One region of the Microbacterium abyssi genome, then DNA from elsewhere that is predicted to be linked to it. Evidence: predicted binding sites of a transcription regulator. Region 1 holds the regulator's gene; the other holds the start of a gene.
The links. The regulator HrcA, encoded in region 1, represses chaperone genes, less so after heat shock. The targets are predictions, from matches to a motif close to TTNGCACTCGNNNNNNNCGAGTGCNAA.
Positions count from the first base shown of each region.

Region 2: the regulator HrcA is predicted to act here: its motif matches at 2,027-2,053, upstream of groES (co-chaperone GroES).

Region 1 covers NZ_CP063815.1:1,900,067-1,903,426, forward strand. The annotation lists gene dnaJ (molecular chaperone DnaJ) at 1-539, opposite strand, end outside; gene hrcA (heat-inducible transcriptional repressor HrcA) at 580-1,614, opposite strand; gene hemW (radical SAM family heme chaperone HemW) at 1,672-2,889, opposite strand; gene IM776_RS09250 (DUF1990 family protein) at 2,889-3,360, opposite strand, start outside.
Region 2 covers NZ_CP063815.1:2,453,636-2,456,995, forward strand. The annotation lists gene IM776_RS11835 (hypothetical protein) at 1-59, opposite strand, end outside; gene IM776_RS15885 (hypothetical protein) at 148-1,422, opposite strand; gene groES (co-chaperone GroES) at 1,643-1,939, opposite strand; gene IM776_RS11850 (THUMP-like domain-containing protein) at 2,081-3,268, shown strand; gene IM776_RS11855 (hypothetical protein) at 3,271-3,360, opposite strand, start outside.

The DNA.
Region 1 (3,360 bases):
GGCTGCGACGTGACGACGTTGCCGAGCAGGCTGCGCACCTGGCGCTGCACATGGCCCGTGCCACCGCAGATGTCGCAGGTCACCGGCTGCGTGCCGGGCTGTGTGCACGATCCGTGACAGGTCTCGCACAGAACGGCCGTGTCGACCTCGATGTCGCGATGCGCGCCGAAGACGACATCGCCGAGGTCGAGTGTGACGCGCACCAGCGCGTCCTGCCCTCGCTCCTTGCGCGACCGCGGGCGTCCACCGCGGCCGCCGCCCTGCGCGGCGCCGAAGAACGTCTCAAAGATGTCGCCGAAACCGCCGAAGCCCCCGAAGTCGCCTGCGGCGCCGTCTCCGCCGCCCATGTCGTAGCGGCGGCGTGAGTCCTCGTCACTCAGCACGTCATAGGCGTGCGTGACGAGCTTGAACCGCTCGGCAGCGTCCTCCCCCGGGTTCACATCCGGGTGCAGCTGACGCGCAAGCTTGCGATACGCCTTCTTGATCTCGTCCGTCGATGCGTCTCGCGACACCCCGAGGACCTCGTAGTGGTCCGCCACAATCACCTTCCTGCGTGTGCGTGCTGCTGCCGGGAACCGGTCAGCGGCTCGCGTCGTCTTCGTCGAGCAGCCGCGACAGGTAGCGGGCCACAGCCCGTGCCGCCGCAAGATTGCTCGGATAGTCCATTCGGGTCGGCCCCATCACTCCGACGCGTGCGGTGCCGCCCGGTGCGATGTAGTTGCTCGCGACGATGGATGCCTCGGGCAGCCCGAACGCCTCGTTCTCGGCGCCGATGCTCGCCGCCAGTCCGTGCTCGTCCGTCACCATCTCGCTCATCAGCCGCAGCAGTGTCACCTGCTCCTCGATCGCCTCGAGCAGAGGATGGATGCTGCCGCGGAAGTCCTGCTCACGGCGAGCGAGCGTCGCCGCTCCCGCCATCACGAGCCGCTCCTGCCGGAACTCGGCGAGCTCCTCGCCGATGATGCCGGCAAGCAGACGGATGGCCTTGTCGACGCCCGTGCCGTCCGGTCCCTCGATGAGCACCTGCACCCGGTCGGTCGCCTCGCGCACCGTCTGCCCGGTGAGCAGCGCCGACAGCCGCGCACGCAGCACAGCCACGTCGGCGTCATCGATGTCGACCGGCAGCACGGCGATGCGCTGCGACACTCCGCCGGCGTCCGTGACGAGCACGACGAGCAGGCGGTTCGGCGCGAGCGACACCAGCTCGATGTGGGTGAGGTGAGCGCGAGCGAACGAGGGATACTGCGCGAGCGCGACCTGACCGGTCAGCTGCGTCAGCACCCGTACGGTGCGGACCATGAGGTCGTCGAGATCCGCCGGAGCGGTGAGGAACGACTCGATCGCGCTGCGCTGCGCGCCCGAGAGCGGGCGCAGCTGCGCGAGGTGGTTGACGAAGACGCGGTAGCCCTTGTCCGTCGGCACACGGCCGGACGATGTGTGCGGCGCGGCGATGAGCTCTTCGTCCTCGAGCAGCGCCATGTCGTTGCGGATGGTCGCGGCGGAGACGCCGAATGAATGCCGGTCAACGATCGACTTGCTGCCGACGGGCTCATGCGTCTCGACGTAATCCTGCACGATCGCTCGGAGCACCTGCAGCCCGCGTTCGGTGACCATCATGCGCTCCTCTCTGCTGGCACTCTTACGCCTAGAGTGCCAATTCTACCCACTGCGCTAATCGGTCAGCTCGCGCACCACGGCATCCGCCAGAAGACGCCCCCTGAGCGTCAACCGGATCCGACCCTGCAGCGCAGTGGCCGCATCCACCAAGCCGTCCGCGATGAGGCCAGCCACGCGCGTGCGGTTGGCCTCGGGCAGGTCGGCGATCGCCATGCCGTCTGACAGGCGCGTCTCCAGGAGCACGCGCTCCAGCAGATGCGACTCCCGGTCCGGGCGCTCGGTTCCCGCCGCAGGCGATTCGGATGCCGCGAGCCGCTGCGCGTATGCCGCAGGGTGCTTCACGTTCCACCAGCGCAGTCCCGCGACGTGACTGTGCGCGCCGGGACCGAAGCCCCACCAGTCGCTCCCGCGCCAGTACGCCAGGTTGTGGCGCGAGCGCTGCCCGACGCTTCGCGCCCAGTTGCTGACCTCGTACCAGTCGAAACCGGCCTGCGCCAGACACGCGTCGGCGAGCTCGTACATGTCGGCCTGCAGGTCGTCGTCGGGTGCAGGCACCTCGCCGCGGCGGATCTGCCTGGCGAGCTTCGTGCCGTCCTCGATGATCAGCGCGTACGCCGAGACGTGGTCGGAGTCGAGCGCGATCGCGGCATCCAGCGACGCCTCCCAGTCGGCGAGCGACTCGCCGGGAGCGCCGTAGATGAGGTCGACGCTGACGGCGAGTCCCGCGTCCTTCGCGGCGTCCACCGCCGTGCGCACATTGTCCGGGTGGTGCGTGCGGTCGAGCGCCGCCAGAACGTGCGGCACGGCGGACTGCATGCCGACCGACAGCCGCGTCACGCCGGCATCCGCGAGAGTACGCGCCACGTCGGGTGTCACGGTGTCGGGGTTCGCCTCGACCGTAACCTCGGCGCCGTCGGCGATGCCGAACGCGGAGACAGCAGCCTCCAGCATCCGCGCCAGGTCGCCGGGCGGCAGGAGCGTCGGGGTCCCGCCGCCGAAGAAGACCGTCTCCATCGGGCGCAGCGCGCCCGCCTCGCCCAGCACCTGTCGAGCAAGGGCGATCTCGGCACCGAGGGTGTCGGCGTACTCGTCCTGCCGCGCTCCGCGCAGCTCGCCGGAGGTGTACGTATTGAAGTCGCAGTAGCCGCAGCGGACGCGGCAGAACGGCACGTGCAGGTATGCCGAGAACGGCCTCGACGCATCGACGGGCAGATCCGAGGGCAGTCTGCCATCAGCAGGAGCCGGATCCCCGATCGGCAGGGGCCCCGCCATCAGAGCGGCGTCGCGTAGAGCGGTGAGATCGCACGCAGGTATCGGGCGAACAGCTCCTTGCGGCGCCGCTTCACCAACCACGGCAGGGACCGGTACAGAACCGAATTGGGAGCGTCGAAAGCCCGCACCGTGAACCACACCTCGTCGCTGTCCTCACGCCAATCGATCTCGAACAGCTCCTCGCCGCTGACGACCGAACCGCCGACGGTGCCGAGCACCAGGCCCATCCGGCGCGCCTGCTCGGTCACCGAGATCACGCGCAGCTCGGCGTCGGCACGCATCCCGCCTACCCGGCCGCGCAGGCGAAGGGTCATGCCGGGCCCGGCGAACGGTGTCCCCTCGGCGTCGAAGCGCTGCTCCACCTCGCGCGTGCTCGGCGCGATCGGATTGCCCTCGGCGTCGAAGCTGACACCCGCGTATGCCGGGCCGGATGCCGGACGCACATCCTGGACGGCCAGACCGGCCGCGCGC
Region 2 (3,360 bases), 550 kb from region 1:
TCGAAAGCGTCGAAACCCATCGGCTGCTGTGCCGATTCGCCCTGCGCGTCGTCGGACATGTCTCACGACCTTCGGATCGGATTGTCTGCAGTGTACTGCTCTGCCCGGCCGCCTTCCAGAGGCAGCCGGGCAGACCAGGCTGATGCCTCAGAAGGCGACGTCGTTCATATCTCCCGTGGGGCTGCCGACGTTGATGTCGTCGACCGCGACGTCGACGTTCAGCGACTCGTCGGTCATCGAGCTGTCCTGGAACGAGTCGTTCACGGACCACGTGTCGGAGTTGTCCGTCATCGAGTTGTCCTGGAACGAGTCGTTCACCGACCAGTTGTCCGAGAAGTCGGTCATCGAGTTGTCGGAGTTGTCCGAGTTGTCGGAGTTGTCGGTCGTCGAGTTGTCCGAGTTGTCGGTCGTCGAGTTGTCCTGGAACGAGTCGTTGATCGACCAGTTGTCCGAGAAGTCCTCGTTGAACGAGTCGGTGTAGGTCTCGTTGCCGATCGCGACATCGCCCACCGTGATGTTGGTGCTGATGTTCGTCAGCGCGCCGTCGCCACCTGCCGCGACGGAGCCGTCACCGGATGCCGTGATGCTGCTGTTGGCGATGAACTGATTGACGTCGCCACCGGTGTTGCCGCCACCTGCCGGGACGCCTCCGTACTCCAGACCGGCAAGGCCCGCAGAGCCTGCCGCACCGGCACCGCTGGCTGCGGTGGAGATGTTCTGGTTCACCGACTGGTCGTTCAGCGTCGCGCGAGCGTCGATCGTGAGGCTGCCGCCACCGGCTCCGGCCATGCCGGCTCCGCTGAGGTTCAGGTCGTTGAACCCGGCGTTGAACTGACGTGTGCCGACGCTGATCGAGTGATCGTTGAGCGTCGTGTTGCCCGAGTCGTGAACGGAGTTGTTCTGGAACGAGTCGTTGATCGAGTTGTCGGAGTTGTCCGAGTTGTCGGAGTTGTCCTGGAACGAGTCGTTGACCTGGAACGAGTCGCTGATCGAGTTGTCCGAGTTGTCCGAGTTGTCGGAGTTGTCCGAGTTGTCCGAGTTGTCGGAGTTGTCGCTGTTGTCGGAGTTGTCCGAGTTGTCGGAGTTGTCGCTGTTGTCCGAGTTGTCGTCCGTCGAGTTGTCCGAGTTGTCGGAGTTGTCGTCGGTCGAGTTGTCGGAGTTGTCCGAGTTGTCGCTGTTGTCCGAGTTGTCCGAGTTGTCGGAGTTGTCGCTGTTGTCCGAGTTGTCCGAGTTGTCGGAGTTGTCCGAGTTGTCGGAGTTGTCCGAGTTGTCCGAGTTGTCGGAACTGTCCGTCCAGGAGTTGTCGTCGGTCGAGTTGTCGTCCGCCGAGTTGTCCGAGTTGTCCGTGTTGCCGTTGCCGACATCCTCCACACCCAGATTCCACTGAGCGCCGAGCAAGTTGACGTTGTCCTGCACAGCCATGATGAGACCCCTTTATCCGTGTGAGTGCCGAGTGGCGCTTGGTAAGAGTCTGGAACCGGCGTGCCCGGGCAGCATCGGGGAGCATCCCGGGGCTTGTCGGGGAATGGTCGGGGGATCATCGGGGGCGTCGTGGGGGCCAGTAGGGGGAGCCCCGGGAAACCACGAAGGTCCGGATGCCGAAGCATCCGGACCTTCAGTGCTGGTCGCTGCGCGTCTCGCGTCAGCGAACGACGACGGCGAGGACGTCGCGAGCCGAGAGCACCAGGTACTCGTCGGCGCCGAACTTCACCTCGGTGCCGCCGTACTTGCTGTAGAGAACGCGGTCGCCGACGGCGACGTCGAGCGGAACGCGGTTGCCGTTGTCATCGATGCGGCCAGGGCCGACAGCCACGACCTCGCCCTCCTGGGGCTTCTCCTTGGCGGTGTCGGGGATGACCAGGCCACTTGCGGTGGTCTGCTCGGCCTCGACCTGCTGGATGACGATGCGGTCCTCGAGCGGCTTGATGGAAACCGACACGGTCTACCTCTTCTTTCTTGACGCTGACACGAAAGACTCGTTCGCACTCTCAACCCGAGAGTGCTAATCACAAGTGTAGGCGCTCGGCTGGCACTCATGCAATGCGAGTGCCAATGCGTGGCATCCGCGTAGTCTGAATCGGTGGAGATGTCCGAGCTGACCGCGTTGCTCACCCCCGACGGCCTCCGGCTGCTCGACGAGGTCGGCACGATCTCAAGGGCCGACGAGGTCACGCAGGCCGTCTCGCGGTTGCGCGCCGCGGGCCACTCCCCCGACCTCGTGTCGGCCGTCGTCGGCCAGGCGCATCTGCGCGCGAAGGCTGCCGCGAAGTTCGGCGGCTTCGCGGAGCGGATGCTATTCACAAGGGCCGGTCTCGAGCAGGCGACGCGCCTGGGGGTCGCGGCACGGCACGCCGGACGCATGCGTCGCGCGGGCATCGAGCGCGTCGCCGACCTGGGGTGCGGTATCGGCGGCGACGCGCTCGCGTTCGCCGGTGCCGGGCTCGCCGTGTCGGCAGTGGACGCGGATGAGGTCACCGCCGCGATCGCCGCCTACAACCTCGCCCCGTTCGGCGATGACGCCACAGTCCAGCACGGCACCGCCGAGACCGCCGACCTCAGCGGCATCGACGCCGTGTGGCTCGACCCCGCCCGCCGGACGGCCGGGCACAGCGAGACGCGGCGGGTGACGGCATCCGACTATTCGCCGTCGCTCGACTGGGCGTACGCGCTCGCGGAGCGGATGCCGGTCGGCATCAAGCTCGGCCCCGCGCACGACCGCGACGCGCTCCCGGCTGATGCCGAAGCGCAGTGGGTGAGCGCCGACGGCAGCGTGGTGGAGCTGGTGCTGTGGTCCGGTGCCCTCGCACGCGAGGGCGTGCGCCGGTCGGCGCTCGTCATCCGCGGCGACGAGTCGCACGAGATGACGGCAGGGGCGGATGCCGAGGACGCCGACGTGCGCGAGCTCGGAGCGTTCCTGCACGAGCCGGACGGCGCGGTGATCCGCGCCCGCCTGATCGGGGATGTCGCGCGGAGCCTGGATGCCGGGATGCTCGACCCGAAGATCGCCTACCTCACCGGGGATGCCGCGGTGACGAGTCCGTTCGTGCAGTCCTTCCGCGTGCGCGCGGTGACCGCCGCGAATCCGAAATCGATCAACACCGTGCTGCGGGCGCACGACGTCGGCACGCTGGAGATCAAGAAACGCGGGATGGACGTCGATCCCGCCGCATTCCGGAGGAAGCTGCACCTGCGCGGCGCGGCGAGCGCGACCCTGATCCTCACACGCGTCGGCGATCGCCGGATGGCGATCCTCGCCGACCGGGTCTGAGGCTACTGGACGACGTCGCCGGTCTTGTCGTCGATCACGAGATCGTCGAACATCGGGTCGTCGACGCTGAACTCACTGACCACGGGATGACG